DNA from 3 places in the Streptomyces sp. NPDC001922 genome. Region 2 is predicted to be linked to each of the others. Evidence: riboswitches for the same ligand, from Rfam matches in the RefSeq annotation. Region 2 holds a riboswitch; each other region holds the start of a gene.

Region 1 (7,411 bases), on a different contig from region 2:
CCCGGATCGCCGAGGACAAGAAGTCCGGCGTGCTGGTCGAGCTGAAGTGCGAGACCGACTTCGTCGCCAAGGGTGACAAGTTCGTCGCCGTCGCCGACGCCATCGCCGCCCACGTCGCCGCGACCTCCCCGGCCGACCTGGAGGCCCTGCTCGCCTCCGAGATCGAGGCCGGCAAGACCGTCCAGGCGTTCGTGGACGAGGCCAACGCCACCCTCGGCGAGAAGATCGTTCTCGACCGCTTCGCGCAGTTCTCCGGCGGCTTCGTCGCCTCCTACCTGCACCGCACCAGCCCGGACCTGCCCCCGCAGGTCGGCGTCCTGGTCGAGCTGGACCAGGAGAACGCCGAGGTCGCCAAGGACATCGCGCAGCACATCGCCGCGTTCTCGCCGAAGTTCCTCACCCGTGAGGAGATCTCCGCCGAGACCGTCGAGAACGAGCGCCGCGTCGCCGAGGCCACCGCTCGCGAGGAGGGCAAGCCCGAGGGCGCCCTGCCGAAGATCGTCGAGGGCCGGGTGAACGGCTTCTTCAAGGAGAACGTGCTCCTGGACCAGGCGTTCGCCAAGGACAACAAGAAGTCCGTCCAGAAGGTCCTGGACGAGGCCGGTGTCGCCCTGAAGCGCTTCGCCCGCTTCCGGGTCGGCGTCTGACCCGAACAGCTCCGTTCAGCGACGGAATACGCCCGACCCGCTAGGGTCGGGTGCAGTCGGCCGCCTATGCGCCGGACGACCGCAGATGTGACGAGGAGGCCATTGCCGCAGAGGGCTCGACAGACCCACCGGCAATGGCCTCCTCGTATGTGCACGAGGAGATCTCCATGAATCAGGGCGCCGACAAGGCCGACAACAGCGACCACGGCACCACACGCCGACGCTTCCTGCTGAAGCTTTCCGGGGAGGCGTTCGCCGGCAGCGGGGCACTCGGTGTCGACCCCGACGTCGTGCACGCCATGGCGCGGGAGATCGCCGCCGTGGTCCGCGGCGGGGCGGAGATCGCCGTCGTCATCGGCGGCGGCAACTTCTTCCGTGGCGCCGAACTCCAGCAGCGCGGGATGGACCGGGCCCGCTCGGACTACATGGGCATGCTGGGCACCGTCATGAACTGCCTCGCCCTGCAGGACTTCCTGGAGAAGGAAGGCATCGACTCCCGCGTCCAGACCGCCATCACCATGGGCCAGGTCGCGGAGCCCTACATTCCGCTGCGTGCCGTGCGGCACCTGGAGAAGGGCCGCGTGGTCATCTTCGGTGCGGGCATGGGCATGCCCTACTTCTCCACCGACACCACCGCCGCCCAGCGCGCCCTGGAGATCGACGCCGAGGCGCTGCTGATGGGGAAGAATGGCGTGGACGGGGTGTACGACTCCGACCCCAAGAAGAACCCGGACGCGGTGAAGTTCGATGCGCTGGAGTACAGCGAGGTGATCACCCGGGGCCTCAAGGTCGCGGACGCCACCGCCATCACCCTGTGCATGGACAACAAGCTTCCGATCCTCGTCTTCGAGCTTCTGACCGAAGGCAACATCGCGCGTGCGGTGAAGGGTGAGAAGATCGGCACACTCGTCAGCGATCAGGGGACCCGGGCCTGACCGTCGGTCCCGCACCGCGGGCAGGAGGGGCAGTTCCCGGCCGTAACGAACAGCCCGGCCCGGGGATGGACAAGGGCCTGCCGGTCGGACACCGTGCAGGAGAAGAAGCGCAGGGCGGGGCTGTGCTCACTCACAAGACCAGGAGCAAGTGGTGATCGAAGAGATCCTCCTCGAGGCCGAGGAGAAGATGGAGAAGGCCGTCGTGGTCGCCAAGGAGGACTTCGCCGCGATCCGCACCGGGCGTGCGCACCCGGCGATGTTCAACAAGATCGTGGCGGACTACTACGGTGCGCTGACGCCGATCAACCAGCTGGCGTCGTTCTCGGTGCCGGAGCCGCGCATGGCGGTCGTGACGCCCTTCGACCAGAGTGCGCTGCGCAACATCGAGCAGGCGATCCGGGACTCCGACCTCGGAGTCAACCCGTCGAACGACGGCAGGATCATCCGGGTGACGTTCCCCGAGCTCACCGAGGAACGCCGCCGCGAGTTCATCAAGGTCGCGAAGGGCAAGGGCGAGGACTCGAAGATCTCGATCCGCAGCGTCCGCCGCAAGGCCAAGGAGAGCATCGACAAGCTCATCAAGGACGGCGAGGTCGGCGAGGACGAGGGCCGCCGCGCGGAGAAGGAGCTCGACGACACCACCGCGAAGTACGTCGCCCAGGTGGACGAGCTGCTCAAGCACAAGGAAGCCGAGCTGCTCGAGGTCTGATGAACGACTCATCCTGGGGAGCCCCGCGGGGCACCGGTGTACGGGGACCGTCGGAGCCCGTGTCCGTCTCGGCGGGTCCCGCACACGCGGCGGCCGACGCCGCGCAGACTCGGCCCATGCCCATCGTGCCCGACCCCGGCGGAGACCAGGACGACCGTGACCGGGGGGCCGCTCGGCTGAGCGGCCCCCTGTTCCGCGACGAGCAGCGGCGCCCGGAGGACGACCCTGTGCACAGGCATTCGCGGCATTCCGCCGAGCCGCAGCCGACCCCGCAGAAGAAGCGCGCGGGCCGGGATCTGCGCGCGGCGATAGGGGTCGGGGTCGGCCTGGGCGCCGTCATCATCGCGTCGCTCTTCATCGTGAAGGCGCTCTTCGTCGGCGTGGTCGCGGTGGCGGTCGTGATCGGACTCTGGGAGCTGTCCTCGCGGCTCTCCGAGAAGAAGGACATCCGCACGCCGCTGGTGCCGCTCGCGGTCGGCGGCGTCGCCATGATCGTGGCGGGCTACGTCCGGGGTGCGGAGGGCGCCTGGGTCGCGATGGCCCTCACCGCGCTCGCGGTGCTGGTCTGGCGGATGACGGAGTCCCCCGAGGACTACCTCCGGGATGTCACGGCCGGGATCTTCGCGGCCTTCTACGTGCCGTTCCTGGCCACGTTCGTGGCGCTGATGCTGGCCGCCGACGACGGCGCCTGGCGGGTGCTGACCTTCCTGGCGCTCACCGTGGTGAGCGACACCGGTGCGTACGCCGTCGGCTGGCGCTTCGGCAAGCACAAGCTGGCCCCCCGGATCAGCCCCGGGAAGACCCGTGAGGGGCTGTTCGGCGCGGTGGCCTTCGCGATGGTCGCCGGGGCCCTGTTCATGGAGTTCCTGATCGACGGCGGCAGCTGGTGGCAGGGGCTGCTGCTCGGCCTCGCGGTCGCCGCCAGCGCCACCCTGGGTGACCTCGGCGAGTCCATGATCAAACGGGATCTGGGCATCAAGGACATGGGCAAGCTGCTGCCTGGCCACGGCGGGATCATGGACCGGCTGGATTCGCTGCTGCCCACCGCGCCGGTGGTGTGGCTGCTGCTGGTGATCTTCGTGGGAGCCGGCTGAGCGGCGCGCACCGCATCCGCCGCCGGAACAGGGGCCTGCCGCATTCGCGGCGGGCCCTTCGTCCGTCCGGCTCCCCCTCCAGAAGTGGATCTTGACGCGCGGCGCCCGGGTACGGTGCCTGGCATGGACCTGAAGACACTGGCGGGCATCGTGGTCGGTGCGGTGGTGAGCCTGGTCACCACCGCTCTGGTGGAGCGGACGCGCTGGAAGCGCACGCTGGGGCAGGAGGGCAGCCAGATCCTGCGGGAGTCGTACGTGGACTACCTCGCCGCACTCGCTCAGTCCCACGAGGGCATCCGGGTGGCCTCGTTACGCATGTACGACGGCATCGACGAACGCACCGCCGCGATCATGGAGGCGTTCAGCGGGTCCGACCTCTACCAGCAGCGCTTCCGCCTCACGATGCTGGCGCCCCCGCGGGTCGTGGAGCTCGGGGTGCACGCCCTCCGGCAGGGCCGCCGGATGCGCGATCTGCTGGCCGAGGGCGCGGGGCTCGACTCCGCTCCGTTCCGTGACGCGCAGACGAGGTTCTACGAGGCGGTGCAGGCGGCGTCGGACGAGATGCGCGGGTCGCTGGACATAGCGCCGCTGGGCTTCATGCCCATGGGCTGGCCCCCCGACCGGCCTCCGGCCGACCCGGTCCGTGGGAGCGGGCGGTGAGCATCCGCGGGTCCACGTGACCAGGGTGAGCCCCGGCCCGGACGCCCTCCGGCGATCTGCGACACTGGTACGGCCATGCCTAAGCCCGGAGAACTCACCTTTGCCGTGCCGCGCGGAGCCAAGAAGCCCCCGCGGCACCTCGCCGACCTCAGCCCCGCCGAGCGCCGCGAGGCCGTGGCCGCCATCGGGGAGAAGCCGTTCCGCGCCGGTCAGGTGTCGCGCCACTACTTCGCGCGGTACGCCCACGACCCGGCCGACTGGACCGACATCCCGGCCGCGGCCCGGGAGAAGCTGGCGGCCGAGCTGCTGCCCGAGCTGATGTCCGTGATGCGGCACGTCTCCTGCGACAACGACACCACCCGCAAGACGCTGTGGAAGCTCTTCGACGGGACGCTGGTGGAGTCCGTGCTGATGCGCTACCCGGACCGGGTGACCATGTGCATCTCCTCGCAGGCGGGCTGCGGGATGAACTGCCCGTTCTGCGCCACCGGGCAGGCCGGTCTGGACCGCAATCTGTCGACCGCCGAGATCGTGCACCAGATCGTCGACGGGATGCGGGCGCTGCGGGACGGCGAGATCCCCGGAGGCCCCGCCCGGCTGTCGAACATCGTCTTCATGGGGATGGGCGAGCCGCTGGCCAACTACAACCGGGTCGTCGGCGCCATCCGCCGGCTCACCGACCCCGAGCCCGACGGCCTCGGTCTCTCCCAGCGCGGCATCACCGTCTCCACGGTCGGTCTGGTGCCGGCCATGCTCCGGTTCGCCGACGAGGGCTTCAAGTGCCGGCTCGCGGTCTCCCTGCACGCGCCGGACGACGAGCTGCGCGACACCCTGGTGCCGGTGAACACCCGCTGGAAGGTGCGCGAGGTGCTCGACGCGGCGTGGGAGTACGCGGAGAAGTCCGGCCGCCGGATCTCCATCGAGTACGCGCTGATCAGGGACATCAACGACCAGGCGTGGCGGGCCGACCTGCTCGGACGGCTGCTCAAGGGCAACCGGGTGCACGTCAACCTCATCCCGCTCAACCCGACGCCCGGTTCCAAGTGGACCGCGTCCCGGCCGGAGGACGAGAAGGCGTTCGTCGCCGCGCTGGAGGCCCACGGTGTGCCGGTGACCGTCCGCGACACCCGCGGCCAGGAGATCGACGGGGCCTGCGGGCAGCTGGCCGCCTCCGAGCGCTGACCGGAACCGGCCCGGGGCGGACCCGGGCCGGTTGCTAGGGTGTGTTCGAATACATGCAGATTCCGACAGGGGAGCGCCACAGCGCTGAGAGTGCGGCAGCGAGCCGCAGACCCTCGAACCTGAACCGGGTCATTCCGGCGTAGGGAGTTCGGTCACCACTCAAGCTGTTGCGCCTCGCCCGGCCGCGCTCCGCGGCACCGGGCGGGGCCGCGTCTCTTCCTGGGCGGGAGTCCGGAGCCGACGGTTCCGGGGAACGCAGCCAGGAGGAACTCAGTGAGCACCACCAGCAAAAGCACGGCCAGCAGAAGCACCACCGGAAGAGTCGCCGCGGCCGTCCTCGCGGCAGCGGTCGGCATACCCGCCCTGGCCGCCTGTGGCGGAGGGGACTCCGGGAACGGCGCCTCGTCGAAGACGGTCACGCTGGTCACCCACGACTCGTTCAACGTCTCACCGGCCGTCCTGAAGCAGTTCGAGAAGCAGAGCGGCTACACGGTGAAGCTGCTGCCCGGCGGGGACGCCGGTGCCGCCGTCAACCAGGAGATCCTCTCCCGGGGCAACCCGCGCGGGGACGTCTTCTTCGGGGTGGACAACACCCTGCTGTCCCGTGCGCTCGACCACGACCTGTTCACGCCCTACGAGGCGAAGGGCCTGGCCGGGGTGGACCGGAAGCTCCAGCTCGACGCCGCCGAGCACCGGGTCACCCCCGTCGACTCCGGTGAGATCTGCGTCAACTACGACCGGAAGTACTTCGCCGACAAGAAGCTGGCGCCGCCGAAGACGTTCGCCGACCTGACCGAGCCGCGGTACAAGAACCTGCTCGTCACCGAGAACGCCGCCACCTCCTCGCCCGGCCTCGCCTTCCTGCTGGGCACGGCCGCCGAGTACGGGGAGTCCGGCTGGCAGGGCTACTGGAAGAAGCTGAAGGCCAACGGCGTCGAGGTGGTCGACGGCTGGGAGCAGGCCTACAACGACCGGTTCTCCGGCTCGGCCGCCGGACGGAAGGGCGACAAGCCGCTCGTCGTCTCCTACGCCTCCAGCCCGCCCGCCGAGACGATGGGCGTGAAGCCGCAGCCGAAGCAGGCCCCCACCGGCGTCGCGACCGGCACCTGCTTCCGGCAGATCGAGTTCGCCGGGCTGCTGAACGGCGCGAAGAACGAGAAGGGCGGCAAGGCCCTGCTCGACTTCCTGCTGACCAAGCGTTTCCAGGAGGACGTGCCGCTGCGGATGTTCGTCAACCCGGCGCTGCGGGACGCGAAGGTGCCCGGGATCTTCACCCGGTACGGCGCGAAGATCGACGACCCGGCCACCCTGGCCCCGCAGAAGATCGCCCGGCACCGTGAGCAGTGGGTCGAGCAGTGGTCCTCGCTCGTTCTGAAGTAGCCGGACCCCGGGGAGCCGGCCGGCGCGGCGCGCGGCGGCCGGTCCCCGGGGGCGCGGTGCGGTTCGGCCTGATGGCCGTCCCGCTCGCGTTCTTCGCGCTCTTCTTCGCCTACCCGGTGGCGGCCATCGTCGGCCGTGGCCTCCGGGAGGGCGGCCAGTGGCGGACCGGCCGGATCGGGGAGGTCCTGACCGACCCGGACGTGCTGGACGTGCTCTGGTTCACCGGGTGGCAGGCGGCGGCCTCGACCGCGCTGACCCTGGCGGTCGCGCTGCCCGGCGCGTACGTCTTCGCCCGATTCGACTTCCCCGGCAAGCAGCTGCTGCGGGCGGTCGTGGCCGTGCCGTTCGTGCTGCCGACCGTGGTGGCCGGATCGGCCTTCCTCGCCCTGCTGGGCCGCGGCGGCATGCTCGACGCGCTGTGGGGCGTCCGGCTGGACACCACGGTCTGGGCGATCCTGCTCGCCCACGTCTTCTTCAACTACGCCGTGGTGGTCCGCACCGTGGGCGGCCTCTGGGCCCAGCTCGACCCCGGCCAGGAGGAGGCGGCCCGGGTGCTCGGCGCGAGCCGGTTCGCGGCCTGGCGCCGGGTCACCCTGCCCGCGCTGGCCCCGTCGGTGGCCGCCGCGGCGCTGATGGTCTTCCTCTTCACCTTCACCTCCTTCGGCGCGGTCCAGATCCTGGGCGGCCCGCGCTACGCCACCCTCGAGGTGGAGATCTACCGGCAGACCGCGCAGCTGCTGGACCTGCCGACCGCCGCCGTGCTGACCCTGGTGCAGTTCGCCGCCGTCGCCGGGATCCTCGCGG
Region 2 (7,411 bases):
ACCCCGCGGAGTTCCTTGAGGCGCGCCACGTCGGCCGCGTGGCCCGCCGTGCCGCCCGGCGTCTCGATCACCAGCGGCACGCCCTCGGTCGCCGGGTGGGTGAACAGCTCACCGAACGGGTCCGCCCCGATGTGACCCGCGCCGATGTTCTCGTGCCGGTCCTTGTGCGCGCCCACCACGTCCTTGGAGTCGTTGGCGTGGATCAGCCCGAGCCGGCCCGCGCCGACGGTGTCCACCAATGCGTCGAGCAGCAGCTTCATCCCGCCCGGCGCGGCCATGTCGTGGCCGGCGGCGAAGGCGTGGCAGGTGTCCAGGCAGACGCCGAGCCGGGGATGCCGGTCCAGCGCCTCGAAGTACGGCCCGAGGTCCTCGGCCAGCGAGCACAGCGACGCCCCCTGGCCCGCCGTGGGCTCCAGGAGCAGCACCGGGTCGTCGTCGTGGGTGAGCTCGTCGAGCAGCGGCAGCATCCGCTCCCGGACCTGGGCGAGCGCCGTCGCACGGGGCCGGCCGCCGGTCGCCGAGCCGGTGTGCACCACGACGCCGAGCGCGCCGATGTCCCGCCCCCGGCGCAGCGAGTGCCGCAGCGACTCCACCGACCGGTCCACGGTGGCCCCGGTGTGGGAGCCGAAGTTGATCAGATAGGGCGCGTGCACATAGGCCGGGATCGAGCCCGCCGCGCAGCCCTCCCGGAACTGCTCGTCCTGCCGCGGGGTTCCGGGAGGGGTCGCCCAGCCGCGCGGGTTGGCGACGAAGACCTGCACGGCCTCGGCGCCGATCTCCCGGGCGTAGGAGAGGCCGACGGAGGCGAGGCCTCCGGCGACCGGCACATGGCCGCCGACCGGATTGCGGAGGCCGGAGGGACTGCTGTGGCGCGGATGCGGGCTGTTCACCGGACCAGGGTCGCACGCCGTGGAACCGCCTCCGTACGGCCGGCGGGCCGGGCGCAACGGAAAGGGCGGTCGGGCACAACGAAAAGGGCGGGCCCGTGAGGGGCCCGCCCTTTCCGCAGCTGTGTGTCAGCTCCGCAGCTGTGGTGTCAGCGCACCCGGATCGTGACGGAGCTGCCCTTCGGGGCCTCCTCGCCCGCGTCGACGGACTGGTCGAAGACGGTGTCCCCGAAGAAGAACTTGGAGACGTCAACGGTGAATCCCTCCGCCTCCAGCTTGGCCTTCGCCTCGTCGGTGCTCAGGCCCTCGACGTCCGGCACCTCGACCATCTGCTGGCCCTTGGAGAACGTGAGCGTGACGGTGTCGCCCTCCGCCAGCTCGGTCTCCCCGGTGGGGGACTGCGTGGCGACCGTGCCCTTGTCCTCCTCGGAGAAGACCCGGCGGGGGGAGACCTTGGCCTTCAGCCCGGCGTCGCGGAGCTCCTGCCTGGCGTCCGCGAGCTCGTAGCCGGTGACGTCCGGGGACTCGACCGGCTCGCCCTTGCTGACCGTGATGGCCACCGCGGAGTCCGGCCGCCGCTTGGTGCCCGCCTCCGGGTCGGTCCGGATCACCGAGTTCTGCGAGAGCGTGTCGCTGAACTCCTTGCGCACCATCCCGGGAACCAGGCCCAGCTCCTTGAGCTGCCGCTTCGCCTTCGTCAGCGGAACGCCTTCCAGGTCGGGCACCTTCACCTCGTCGGGGCCCCGGGAGACGGTGATGGTCACCGTGCCGGTGTCCCGGATCCGGCTGCCCAGCTTCGGCTCGCTGCGGATGACCTTGCCGCGGTCCACGACGTCGCTGAAGCCCGTCCGCACCTGCACGTCCAGCCCGGCGTCGTGCAGCTTCTGCTCCGCCTGCGTCCGCGACAGCCCGAGCACCCCGGGAACCTGGGTGAACTGCCCCGCGGTGATGTACCAGACCCCGGCGCCGATGCCGAGCGCCAGCAGGGCCGCGACCAGGGCGAGCACCCCGCGCCGCGGGCCCCGCCGGGGCGCCCGGCGGGACGACGGCCCGTCGGACGGCGGCGGCCCGGACGGCGGCAGGTCCAGCCGGCTGGTGCGGTTCAGCGCGTCCTCGCCCGCCGGACCGCCCTCGGCCGGCTGCCCGCCCCCCAGGGTCCGGGGGATCACGCTCGTCCGGTCCTCGGAGCCGGTGTGCGCGTCCGCCAGGGCCTGCGGGGGAACGGCGTCGAGCTGCTCCTCGGTGAGCAGTGCCCGGAGTTCGCGGGCCTGCGCGAGCAGCGCGACGGCGTCGGCCGGGCGCTGCTCGGGGTCGCGGGCGGTCGCGGTGGCCACCAGGATGTCCAGCTCGGGGGCGAGCCCCGGCACCTGCCCCGACGGCGGTGCGATGTCCTCGTGCAGATGCTGGTAGAGCACCTGGGCGGCGGTCCCGCCGTCGTGCGGCTTCCCGCCGGTCAGCATCTCGTACAGCACGATCCCGCAGGCGTAGACGTCCGCGCGGGTGTCGGCCGTGCCGTGCTCTATCTGCTCCGGCGCGAGATACGAGACGGTGCCGAGCAGGGAGCCTGAGGAGGCGTTGGTCTGGGTGTCCACGGCCCGGACGAGCCCGAAGTCGGCCACCTTGACCCGGCCGTCGTCCCCGATGAGGACGTTCTCCGGCTTCATGTCGCGGTGGATCAGCCCGGCGCGGTGGGCGGCGCCGAGCGCGGCGAGCACCGGCTCCAGGACGTCCAGGGCGGCGCGGGGCTGCAGCGCGCCGCGCTCGCGGAGCACGTCGCGCAGCGTGCACCCGGCGACGTACTCCATGGCCAGATAGACGTAGGTGCCGTCCATGCCCTGGTCGAAGACGCCGACGACGTTCGGGTGGGCGAGCCGGGCGACGGACTTGGCCTCACGGATGAAACGGTCGACGAACTGGGCGTCCGTGGCGAGGCCGGGATGCATCACCTTGAGCGCCAGCACCCGGTCGAGACGGGTGTCCACGGCCCGGTAGACGGTGGCCATGCCACCGACGGCAATGCGCGCCTCGACCCGGTAGCGTCCGTCGAGCACGTGCCCGACCAGCGGGTCCTGCAGGGTCGTATCCACGACAGTGCAGTCTACGAGCCATGACCGGCAGGTCTGTCCCATCCGCGGGGTCCGGCGGACCTCTGCAGCACAACGGTGACAGCCGGCCGGCGCACCCGCCCCGGCCCGGCCGGTGGATCATGCGTGCGAGGCCGCGGCGAGTGCCGCGAGCTCCTCGAGCGCCGTGGCCCAGGTCATGGCCGCGTACTCGGCGTGCCGGGCCTGCTCCGCCGCGGGCACGTCCAGCGCGGTGACCCCGGTCTCGTTGACCGTGACCCGGGTGCCCGTGCCCTCGGGTGTGAGATCGAACTCGATCAGCGTGGAGCCGCCCCGGCCCGGCGGCACATCGGGGCGCAGGGCCATCCGGAAGCTGACCCGGTAGGGGGCCTCGACCATCTCCACCCGGCCGTGGAACTCCCCCTGGTCGTCCCAGCGGAACCGGAGGGCGCCGCCCGGCCGCAGGTCCAGCTCGGCGCCGCCGAACGCGTACCAGGACCGGATGTGCTCGGCCGTGGTGAGCACCCGCCACACGCGGTCGGCCGGGGCCGGGACGTACACCTCGCGCTCGACGCGGTCGGGGACCTCATGCGCCACGGGGACCACCTCCGGTTCCACGCTACGGCCTGACGGGCCGGCCCCGCCGGAGCGGCTCGCGCCGGTCACCGGGGTGCCGGAGCCCGGCCGTGGCCGGGCGGGCGTTCCGGCAGGTGCGGGGCGGTCCGGTGCCTACCCGAAGGCGGGCCGTTCCGGGTCCAGGGCCGCCAGGCCCTCCGTCGGCGAGGACGCCTCCGCGAAGTGCCGGCGCGGGATCCGGCCCGCGCGGTGGGCCAGCCGTCCCGCCTCGACCGCGTGCCGCATCGCCCCGGCCATCAGGACCGGCTCCTGGGCGCGGGTCACCGCCGAGGCCAGCATCACCGCCGCACAGCCCAGCTCCATGGCCAGCGCCGCGTCCGAGGCGGTGCCCGCACCGGCGTCCAGGATCACCGGCACCCGCGCCCGCTCGGTGATCAGCCGGAAGTTGTGCGGGTTGCGGATGCCGAGCCCGGAGCCGATGGGCGAGCCCAGGGGCATGATCGCGGCACAGCCCACGTCCTCCAGCCTGCGGGCGAGGACCGGGTCGTCGTTGGTGTACGGGAGCACGGTGAAGCCGTCGTCGACGAGCACTTCGGCGGCGTCCAGCAGCTCGACCGGATCGGGCAGCAGCGTCCGCTCGTCCGCCACCACCTCCAGCTTGATCCAGTCGGTGCCCAGGGCCTCCCGGGCGAGCCGCGCGGTCAGCACCGCCTCGCCCGCGGTGAAGCACCCCGCGGTGTTCGGCAGGACGCGGATGCCGAGCCGGTCGAGCACGGACAGCACCGAGCCCTGGACCGTCGGGTCCAGCCGGCGCATCGCGACGGTCGTCAGCTCGGTGCCGGAGGCGATGAGCGAACGTTCCAGCACGTCCAGGCTGGGGGCGCCGCCGGTGCCCATGATCAGCCGGGAGCCGAAGGTGGTGCCGGCCAGGGTGAACGGATCGGCCGCGGCCGTGTCCGGCGGAGCGGTGGTGCCGGTCGGAGCGGTGGTGTCGGTCATGGTCAGCCTCCCTGGACCGCGGTCAGGATCTCGACGCGGTCGCCGTCGCCGAGTGCGGTGGCGGGCCACTGGCCCCGCGGCACCACGGCCTCGTTGAGCGCGGCGGCGACACCCGCCGGTGCGGTGGTGAGCGTCGCGACGATCCGGTCGAGCGTGGTGCCCTCCGGGACCTCGCGGGGTTCGCCGTTGACGGAGACGGTCACGCGGGCTGCTCCTGCCGTACGGGGGCGTCGGATGCGTCGGACACCGGGGCCGCGGGGCCTCCGGAGGTGAAGCGCAGCGGGCTGAACGGACGGGCTTCGGGCGGGAGTTCACCGGTGCACAGCACCTCCGCCAGAGCGTCGCCGGTGACCGGTGTGAGCAGCACGCCGTTGCGGAAGTGCCCGGTCGCCAGGTGCAGTCCGGGCAGGGCGGTGGGTCCCAGCAGCGGGGCGTTGTCCGGCGAACCGGGGCGCAGCCCGGCCCGGGTCTCCACCAGCGGGAGTTCGGTGATGCCCGGCACCAGCTCATGGGCGTCGCGCAGCAGTTCGTACACCCCGCCCGCGGTGACCGTGGTGTCCCAGCCCAGTTCCTCGCTGGTGGCGCCGAGCACCAGCTCGCCGTTCTCCCGGGGCACCAGATAGACCTGCCCGCCGCGGACCACGGCCCGTACGGTCCGGGAGAGGAACGGCGCGTACGCCCCGGGCACCCGCAGCCGCAGGACCTGGCCCTTGACCGGGCGGACCGGCGGCACGACGGCCTCGGGGACCCCGGCGAGGCGGCCGCTGTGGCTGCCGCCGGCCAGGACGACCTGACCGGCGGCCAGTTCGGTGCCGTCCTCCAGCACGGCCCCCACCGCCCGGTCCCGGACCACCCGCAGCTCCCGGGCCCACCCGCGGTGCAGCACCACGCCGGCCCGCTCGCAGGCGGTGACCAGCGCCGCGGCCAGCCGCCGGGGGTCGGTCTGGTGGTCGCCGTCCACCCGGAGCCCCCCGCGCACGCCCGGCGCGAGCATCGGCTCCAGGCGCCGGCACTCGCGCCCGGTCAGCCACTGCGAGTCCAGCCCGCAGCGGACCTGGAGGGCGTGCAGCTCCCGCAGATGGGCCCGGTCGTCGGCGTCCAGTGCGACCGCCAGGGTGCCGCAGGCGCGGTAACCGACGTCCTGGCCGCTCGCCTCCACCAGCTCCGCGGCGAACTCCGGATAGCGCTCCGCGGAGGCGAGGTTGAGGCCGAGCAGGGTCTCCTCGCCGTAGTGCAGTTCGGAGACGGCCGCCAGCATCCCGGCGGCGACCTGCGCGGCGCCCCCGCCGGGCACCGGATCGGCGACCGCGGTGCGCAGCCCCCGCTGCGCCGCCCGCCAGGCCGTGACGAGGCCGATGATGCCGCCCCCGACGACGAGGACGTCATGACGGTGCTGCGCGGTGGTGTGCCGGGGGGTCCCGCGCTGTGCGGTGACGGTGTGCGGTGCGGTCCCGTGCGCCGGGGCGCTCTTCTCGGGGGTGCCGTTCTCGGGCGCGTGCATGGGCGTCCAGCCCCTCCCTTCGCCGGCATGACCCGGATCAGGTTCGTACGGTCGGAGGCCGGTCAGCCTCCCTCTCAGCCCGGTCCGTCCGGGCTCCCGCGAGTGCTCTACGGCCGTCACCTTAACGTGCCGCCTTCCGGCCCATGAAGGGAGCGGCGAACCGGAACGGCCCCCCGTACCGGGCCCCGGGGCCGGGCCGCGGACGGCCGGCGGCGGGACCGGCAGGTGGCCCGAGGCCGGACGGGACAAGCCGCCTTCCCGCGGAAGCCCCGCATGATGCTGTGTCAGAGATCTCGGTGCGCGGGTCTGCGGCGGGCCCCCGCCGCGGACCTAGAGTGACCGTGTGAGTGAGGACAGGCAGCACACCGGGGACCGGGTCGTCATCGTCGGCGCGGGCATGGCGGGGGTGCAGACCGCCGTCGCGCTGCGGGAACAGGGCTGGACCGGCGGTGTCGCGCTGCTCGGCGCCGAGCCGCACCAGCCGTACGACCGGCCGCCGCTGTCCAAGGCCGTCCTGCTCGGCAAGGCCGACGGCTCGGCCTTCGAGATCGACTTCGCCGCCCTCGGCATCGACCTGCTCCTCGGCCGCCGGGTCACCGCCGTGCGCCCCGGTGAACACGTGGTGGAGACCGCGGCCGGGCCCGTGCCGTACGACCGGCTCGTCATCGCGACCGGCGCCGACCCCGTCACCCTCCCCGGCGGCGACGCGCCGGGCCTGCATCTGCTGCGCACCCTGGACGACGCCGAGGCGCTGCGCCCGGTGCTCGCGGCGCGGCAGGACGTCGTGGTGGTCGGCGCGGGCTGGATCGGCGCGGAGTTCGCGACCGCGGCGCTGGAGGCGGGCTGCACGGTGACCGTCGTCGAGGCCGCGGAGCGCCCCCTCGCCGGGGCCCTGCCCGCCGAGGTCGCCGAGCCCATGCGGGGCTGGTACGAGGAGAGCGGCGCCCGGCTGATCACCGGGGCGCGCGTGGAGACGGTGGAGCCCGGCGCCGTACTGCTGGCGGACGGCACGCGGCTCCCCGCGGACGCCGTACTGGTCGGCATCGGAGCCCGCCCCGCGACCGGCTGGCTGGCCGGATCGGGCATCGAGCTCTGCCCCGACGGCTCGGTCCGCGCCGACGACCGGCTGCGCAGCTCCGCACCGGATGTGTACGCGGTCGGCGACTGCGCCTCCTTCCCCTCCGCCCGGTACGGGGAGCGGCTCCTCGTGCACCACTGGGACAACGCGCTCCAGGGGCCCCGCACGGTGGCCGCCGACATCATCGGCGGAGCGGCCGAGGCGCAGGTCTACGACCCGGTGCCCTACTTCTGGTCCGAGCAGTTCGGCCGGTTCGTCCAGTACGCGGGGCACCACGCCGCCGCGGACACCACGGTCCGGCGCGGCG
Region 3 (7,411 bases), on a different contig from region 2:
GAGCCGGCACACCGGCCTACGGAGCATCGGGGGACGCACATGAACAGCGCTCCGCATCTGCTTCCCGAGGACCGTCCGGAGTTCGAGCGGGTCCTCGGCGAGGCGCTGCGCACCGCGAGTGAGCGGCAGGATCCGGCCGCCCTCGGACCACGGCTCAGCAGTGAACAGCTCCGGACGATGGCCCTCGCGGCCGCGACCGCCATCTCCGCCTGCGCCGCCACCGAGTACCGGCACTACGTCAAGGTGCGCGGCGAGCAGCGCGCTCCGGCCGCCGTGCCGGAACCGCGGCACGGCGAGGACCGCGGGGCGGTGGGGCTGGCCGCGGCCATGGGTGAGGCGGCCGAGGCCTCCGGCGCGGGGCTGCTGGCGGTGGTCTCGGTGCTGGCCCCGGTGCTGTCGGGCATCGCGGCGGTCATCTTCCTGCTGCTCGGCTTCTCGCTGCGCGCCCTGAGCGGGGACTCGTCCGTCGCCGGTCCGCTGATCGGCGCGGGCTGGGCCTTCGCGGCGCTGACCGCGGCCGGGATCGTGGTCGCCATGGCCGGGCTGCTGCTCACCGCGCACCGGAACGGGGCGAGTTCGGTGCGGGCCGTCGCGGAGGACGACCGGGCCACGGCGGTCGGCGAGGCCCGGGAGGCCTGGCGGCGGGCGCTGCTGGAGCGTGGGGTGCTGCCGTTCCTCCGGGAGGCCCAGGCCGGCCCGGCGGCGTCGTCCGACGGGTACGGCGAGCGGACGGAACCGGTATCGCGCACGCCGCATCTGGGCTACTCCCGGCCGGGGTTCAGCAGTCCGGCGACCGAGGCCGGGCCGGAGGACAGCCGCCCGCGCTTCAACAGCCCCGGGTACACGAGCCCGGAGTACGGCGGGCCGGAGCACCGGCCGGAATGACGGTGCTGCGGACGGAATGACGGTTACGGCAGCCGGAGTGACGGGGTGCGGCGGCGATCCGCGCGGCACGGCCCTGTACCCCGGCGGCCGCCCGGTGCTCCCTGCGGGCACCGGCGCGGACCCGGTCGCCACCGGGCGGAGACGACCTCGTCACCGGAACGTCTGTTCGTGGCCGGATTCGTATGGCAGGCTCGGTTCCCCGTACGCGTCACGATGCACCACCGCACCACTGCACCACTTATGCGACCGCACGACCGCACGACCTCACGCCGTCACGACCGAAGAGAACACGCTGTGCTGTCTCTCCCTGTCACGCTGGCCGCCCGCCTGCTGCCCGTCGCGGTGCTCGCCGCCGCGGGCTGGGGCCTGACCGGTGATCCGTCCGGGGCCACCCGTCCCACGGCATCCTCCGACACCGCGCCGTCGCTGAAGTCGGCGGCCGCGCCCGGCTTCGACAAGCCGCCCGCCCCGTGCGGCGCCCTCTCCGCGAAGACGGTCGAGAAGCTGGTGCCGGGCGCCGGAGCGAACGGCTCCGAGATCCGGAGCACCGATGCCCGGCGGCGTTCCGGCTGTTCGTGGCATGCGCTGCAGGGCTACGACTACCGGTGGCTCGACGTGGCGTACGAGGTCTCCCCGGCCGGCGAGCGGGCCCGTACGGCCGGCGCCGTGTACGGCGGGCACCGGCAGCCGACGGCCGTACCGGACCTGGGCGAAGAGGCCTCGGTGGGCACGAAGGTCACCGAGGAGGACGGCCAGCCCACCCGCCGGACGGTGGTGGCCGTCCGTGCGAAGAACGCGGTGGTCACCGTCACGTACAACGGCAGCAACTTCGAGAACAGCACGGCACCGTCGTCGGGAACGATGCGCGAGGGGGCGCTCACGGCAGCGCGGGAGGCCGTCGCGGAGCTGGCGGGCGTGGGTTCCTGACGCCGGCCGGGCACCGGACCTACGCCGCGCCCCCGGCTCGTCCGTGGACGGGCCGGGGGCGGTGCGTTCGCCGGCAGGGGCGTGCGGTCAGTCCGCCAGCGGCAGATAGACCCGGTTCCCGCTCGCCGCGAACTCCTTCGACTTCTCCAGCATCCCCGCCTCGATCTCCGCCGGGTCGGCGCCGGAGTCACCGCCGAACTGTTCGGTGATGCTCCTGCTGATCTTCATCGAGCAGAACTTCGGACCGCACATGGAGCAGAAGTGCGCGGTCTTTGCGGGCTCCGCGGGGAGCGTCTCGTCGTGGTAGGCCCGTGCCGTGTCCGGGTCGAGCGCCAGGTTGAACTGGTCCTCCCAGCGGAACTCGAACCGGGCGTCGGAGAGCGCGTCGTCCCACGCCTGCGCGTCCGGATGCCCCTTGGCGAGGTCCGCCGCATGCGCCGCGATCTTGTACGTGATGACACCGGTCTTCACGTCGTCCCGGTCCGGCAGGCCCAGGTGCTCCTTGGGCGTGACGTAGCAGAGCATCGCCGTGCCCCACCAGGCGATCATCGCGGCGCCGATGCCCGAGGTGATGTGGTCGTACGCGGGCGCCACATCGGTCGTCAGCGGGCCGAGCGTGTAGAACGGCGCCTCCTCGCAGATCTCCTGCTGGAGGTCGATGTTCTCCTTGATCTTGTGCATCGGGACGTGGCCCGGGCCCTCGATCATCGTCTGCACGCCGCGGGACTTGGCCACGGAGTTGAGCTCGCCGAGCGTCCTCAGCTCCGCGAACTGCGCCTCGTCGTTGGCGTCCGCGATCGAGCCGGGGCGCAGCCCGTCGCCCAGTGAGAAGGTGACGTCGTAGGCCGCCAGAATGTCGCAGAGCTCCTCGAAGTTCTCGTAGAGGAAGCTCTCCTTGTGGTGCGCCAGGCACCAGGCGGCCATGATCGAGCCGCCGCGGGAGACGATGCCGGTCTTGCGGCGGGCGGTGAGCGGGACGTAGCGCAGCAGCACGCCGGCGTGGACCGTCATGTAGTCCACGCCCTGTTCGGCCTGCTCGATGACGGTGTCCTTGTAGATCTCCCAGGTCAGTTCCTCGGCCTTGCCGTCGACCTTCTCCAGTGCCTGGTAGAGGGGGACGGTGCCGATCGGGACGGGGGAGTTGCGCAGCACCCACTCGCGGGTGGTGTGGATGTTGCGGCCGGTGGAGAGGTCCATGACCGTGTCGGCGCCCCAGCGGGTGGCCCAGGTCATCTTCTCCACCTCCTCCTCGATGGAGGAGGTGACCGCGGAGTTGCCGATGTTGGCGTTCACCTTCACCAGGAACCGCTTGCCGATGATCATCGGCTCGATCTCCGGGTGGTTGACGTTGGCCGGGAGCACCGCGCGTCCGGCGGCGATCTCCTCGCGCACCACCTCCGGGGAGACGTTCTCGCGGAGCGCGACGTACTCCATCTCCGCGGTGATCTCCCCGCGCCGGGCGTACGCGAGCTGGGTCACCGCGGCGCCGTCCCGGCCCCGGCGGGGCTGCCGCGGACGGCCCGGGAAGACGGCGTCGAGGTTCTTCAGCCCGCCGCGCGGCGAGGTGTGCTTGATGCCGTCGTCCTCGGGGCGCAGCGGCCGCCCGGCGTACTCCTCGGTGTCGCCCCGGCCGACGATCCAGTTCTCCCGGAGCGGCGCGAGTCCGCGGCGGACGTCCGTGCCGACGGCAGGGTCGGTGTACGGGCCGGAGGTGTCGTACAGCGTGACGTCCCGGCCGTTGGTGAGGTGCACCTGCCGCACCGGGACCCTGAGGTCGGGGCGCGATCCGGTCAGGTAGCCCTTGTGCCACCCGATCGTCTTCGCCTCGTCCGCAGTCGAGTCGTCCGCAGTCGAGGCAGGCGTGTGTGCATCCTGGATGGTCATGAGACCTACTCCCTACGCCGGCATTACCCGGTAACAGGTTCGGCGGTCGACGCAGCTGTGAGGTCCGGGGTCTTCCCCGGGTCCGTCCGTCAGCGCCCTCTCAGCCCGGTGCTCCGAGCTCCCGCGTGTGCAAAGTGCCTTCACGTTAACGGTTCGTTCCGGAAGGTGAAAAGGGGGGCTGCGGGGGCGCGGTCCCGGCCCGGGCGCTCCCCCGGTTCCCGCTCGGTGAACTCCGCTGCGCACGGGCCGGTGTGCGCGGCGTGCGGCCCGTCCGGAAGGCAGCGGGCCGTACTCGCGGGTACCGGTGGCGCGGGTTCCGCCCGTTCCCGCTCTTGCGATGATCGGTCGGTGACCCCATCGCCCGATGCCCACGCGCACACCCACAGCCACGGTCCCGCCGCGCCCGTCTCCCGGCACCTCCGCAAGGTCATCGCGGCGGTGCTGATCCCGTTCGCCGCGGCCGTCGTGGCGGGGCTGGTCGTCCTCTGGCCGGGCGGTGTGCCGGACCACAAACCCTCCGGGGTCGGCTTCGACCGGAAGACCGAGTCGGGCCGGGTCCTCACCGTCACGGCGGTGAGCTGCGCCAGCGCGGGCGGCGGGTCCCAGCAGCCGCCCGCCTCCGGTGGGCCGGAGCAGCAGCCCCCGCAGGGGCAGGGCGGTGCGGGCCGGGACGGCGGTACGTGCAAGAAGGCGACCGTGGAGATCACCTCCGGCAAGGACAAGGGCCGGAAGTTCGACGAGATCGTCCAGCCCGACGCGCCACGGCAGTTGGAAGCCGGGCAGGGGGTCGTCGTGGCGTACGCCCCGGACGCGCCGCGGGAGTTGCAGTACTCGGTCACCGACGCGGACCGGACGGTCCCGATGGCCCTGCTCGCGGGCATCTTCGCGATCGCGGTGGTGGCCGTCGGCCGGCTGCGGGGTCTGTTCGCTCTGATCGCGCTCGCGGTGAGCTTCGCGGTGCTGTCCCTGTTCATCCTGCCGGCGATCCTGCAGGGGTCGAATCCGCTGGTGGTGGCGGTGGTGGGGAGCAGCGCCATCATGCTGATCGCGCTGTACATGTGCCACGGCGTCAGCGCCCGGACGTCCGTGGCCGTGCTGGGCACGCTGATCTCGCTGCTGCTGATCGGCCTGCTGGGCTCGCTGTTCATCGGCTGGGCGCGGCTGACCGGCAACACCTCGGACGAGACGGGACTGATCCACGGTCTGTTCCCGGGCATCGATCTGAGCGGTCTGCTGCTGGCCGGGGTGGTCATCGGTTCGCTGGGCGTGCTCGACGACGTGACGGTGACGCAGACCTCGGCGGTGTGGGAGCTGAAGCAGGCGGATCCGACGATGTCGGTACGCCGGCTCTACCGGGCGGGCCTGCGCATCGGCCGGGACCACATCGCGTCGGTGGTCAACACCCTGGTGCTGGCCTACGCGGGCGCGGCGCTGCCGCTGCTGCTGCTGTTCTCGGTCGCGCAGAGCAGTGTGGGGACGGTCGCGAACAGCGAGATCGTCGCGGAGGAGATCGTGCGGACGCTGGTGGGCAGCATCGGTCTGGTGGCGTCGGTGCCGGTGACCACGGTCCTGGCCGCGCTGGTCGTCTCGGCCGACCGCCCCGCGGCCGCGGAGGCGGACGGGGCGGTTCCGGAGCGGACGGGGCGGGGCCGCCGCCGCAAGCGCTGACGATCCGGGAGCGGGCGGCTCAGCCGGCGTTCCGCTCGGTGGCGAGGATGTCCTCCAGGGCTGCCTCCAGGCCGCCTTCGAGGTCGGCGCACCACGGCTCGCGGCCCAGCGGGACCAGCCGTTCGGTGCGGTCGAGGAAGGCGATCAGCGGTGCGGCGCCGACGCGGAACGCCGCTCCGTCCTCCCCGACTTGAAGCCGGATCAGTACATCGGCGCTGAAACCCGGCAGTTGTGGACGGATGTGCACATCTCCGTCACCGACCGGCGCGACGAGGCCGTCGTGCAGCAGCTCCCTGGCGAAAGCCCAGGTCACCGGGGCGTCCCCGGGGAGGTGGAAGGTGAGCCGGACGGCATACGGATCCGCCACCTCGTACCGCAGCTCCACCGGAATACGGAACGACAACTCGTCGGAGACGAGGAAGCTCATCATCAGCTCTGCCTGGATCGCGTCGCGCATGCGGGACATCGTCCATCACCGCCCCGAAAGATCACAAGGAGTGAGTTTTCAGATACTGATAGTGAGCGCCCACGCGGTGAGGAGCTCCCCGATCCCGGACCGGAGCTCCTCGACGACCGGCCGGAGCCGTTCGGCCTGGTCCGACGGGAGCGAGACGGCCATGGTGGCCGCCGCCGAACCGGCGGTGATCGGCAGCGCGGCGCAGACCGCGCCGAGGGCGTACTCCTGCCGTTCGACGACCGGTTGCCGCGGGCGGACCGCGGCCAGCCGCTCCGCCAGGGCGCGTTGGTCACGCACGGTGTACGGGGTGATCGCCCGGACCGGATGGCGGGAGAGGTGGTCGCGCCGGGCGTCCTCATCGAGCTGGGAGAGCAGGCACTGCCCGATGGCGTGGGCGTGCCCGGTCTCCCGGAAGTCCGCCCACTCCTCGACCGCCGGGGCCTGGGCACTGTCGGCCACCGCCACGACGTCGATCTCGCCCTCGCGGTAGACGGCGAAGTAGACCGGGACCCCGAGCCGGCGGCTCAGGGTCCGCACCGAGTCCGTGACGCCGGCCCGGCCGCGCTGCCGCTCACCGCTCGTGCCGAGGCTCGCGGCGGCCTCGCCGTAGACGAACACCCCCTGCTCACGGCGGAGATAGCCCTCGTGGGTCAGGGTGCGCAGCAGGTGGTAGGCGGTGGGGAGCGGCAGCCCGACCTCACGCGCGAGCTGCTTCGCCGGGGCCCCGTCGCGATGGTTCCCGACCGCCTCGAGGAGGCGCAGCGCGCGCTGCACGGACCCGATCAGCGTCGGAGGGGAGGCCCCGTCCGCGGAAGCCCCGTCCGTGTGCACCGTAGCCAATGACACCCCCAGCGTCGGCCGTCGGCACTGTAACCGGAGGGCAGCGGCGACAGGAGGGATTCCTTCCGGCTGTCGCCCGGCTGGGCTAGGGGCTGCCGTTCGGGCAGGCCTGGGCTGCCCCCGGAGGGACGCCCGCGTCACCAGTCGCCGCGGGAGGAGGCCGAGGAGGAGGTGAACTTCCGCACCACGTACACGAGCCCGGCGAAGAGTGCGGCGAACACCAGGATCTTGAAGAGCAGATGGATGACGACGCCTAGCACGGTCCCGATCAGCCCGCCGAAGACGACGAGCGCCAGTACCGGCACCGCGATCCACTTCACCCACCACGGCAGGCTGCTGAAGGTCTCCTTGACTCCCATGGCCGTCCCCGCTTCCTCTCATCCGTCCCGGTCCGTCCGGGTTGCTCTCGATGCTAGGCGGGCGGGGCGCCCGGCGGGCGGCCCGCGCCCCCCGTCCTCCCCTGAGCGTTCCCCTACGGGACCGGGCGGTTCCGGTCAGCTCTCCGGCGGAGAGAAGACGACCATGACCCGCAGATCCTCGCTGATGTGATGGAACTTGTGGGGCACTCCGGCGGGCACGTACACCACGCTGCCCCGGGCCACCTGGGTGGTCTCCGTGCCCACGGTGATCGAGGCCCGGCCGCTGACCACGAAGTAGACCTCGTCCTGCCGGTGCGGGCTCTGGGGATCGGTGGTGCCGGCGTCCAGCGCGTAGAGCCCGACCGACATGTTCCTTTCGCGAAGAAACTGC

The links. A riboswitch is a leader RNA that binds a small molecule or an ion and turns the genes downstream of it on or off. The one in region 2 is predicted to bind thiamine pyrophosphate.
Region 1: another riboswitch for thiamine pyrophosphate. It lies ahead of ACFYYR_RS12250 (thiamine ABC transporter substrate binding subunit); the one in region 2 lies ahead of thiO (glycine oxidase ThiO).
Region 3: another riboswitch for thiamine pyrophosphate. It lies ahead of thiC (phosphomethylpyrimidine synthase ThiC); the one in region 2 lies ahead of thiO (glycine oxidase ThiO).

The regions. Positions count from the first base shown of each region.
Region 1 covers NZ_JBIASV010000006.1:84,353-91,763, reverse strand. Annotated here, with positions in the region: gene tsf (translation elongation factor Ts) at 1-647, shown strand, start outside; gene pyrH (UMP kinase) at 815-1,582, shown strand; gene frr (ribosome recycling factor) at 1,734-2,291, shown strand; gene ACFYYR_RS12265 (phosphatidate cytidylyltransferase) at 2,291-3,385, shown strand; gene ACFYYR_RS12260 (hypothetical protein) at 3,509-4,045, shown strand; gene rlmN (23S rRNA (adenine(2503)-C(2))-methyltransferase RlmN) at 4,121-5,227, shown strand; TPP riboswitch at 5,285-5,391, shown strand; gene ACFYYR_RS12250 (thiamine ABC transporter substrate binding subunit) at 5,501-6,607, shown strand; gene ACFYYR_RS12245 (ABC transporter permease) at 6,583-7,411, shown strand, end outside.
Region 2 covers NZ_JBIASV010000011.1:326,548-333,958, reverse strand. Annotated here, with positions in the region: gene ACFYYR_RS22465 (deoxyribonuclease IV) at 1-890, opposite strand, end outside; gene pknB (Stk1 family PASTA domain-containing Ser/Thr kinase) at 1,037-2,974, opposite strand; gene ACFYYR_RS22455 (SRPBCC domain-containing protein) at 3,092-3,547, opposite strand; gene ACFYYR_RS22450 (thiazole synthase) at 3,680-4,525, opposite strand; gene thiS (sulfur carrier protein ThiS) at 4,528-4,728, opposite strand; gene thiO (glycine oxidase ThiO) at 4,725-6,026, opposite strand; TPP riboswitch at 6,024-6,136, opposite strand; gene ACFYYR_RS22435 (NAD(P)/FAD-dependent oxidoreductase) at 6,424-7,411, shown strand, end outside.
Region 3 covers NZ_JBIASV010000009.1:46,621-54,031, forward strand. Annotated here, with positions in the region: gene ACFYYR_RS17845 (hypothetical protein) at 40-885, shown strand; gene ACFYYR_RS17850 (hypothetical protein) at 1,180-1,812, shown strand; gene thiC (phosphomethylpyrimidine synthase ThiC) at 1,900-3,696, opposite strand; TPP riboswitch at 3,689-3,831, opposite strand; gene ACFYYR_RS17860 (YibE/F family protein) at 4,045-5,364, shown strand; gene ACFYYR_RS17865 (SsgA family sporulation/cell division regulator) at 5,384-5,821, opposite strand; gene ACFYYR_RS17870 (IclR family transcriptional regulator) at 5,870-6,595, opposite strand; gene ACFYYR_RS17875 (DUF5326 family protein) at 6,799-7,020, opposite strand; gene ACFYYR_RS17880 (cupin domain-containing protein) at 7,156-7,411, opposite strand, start outside.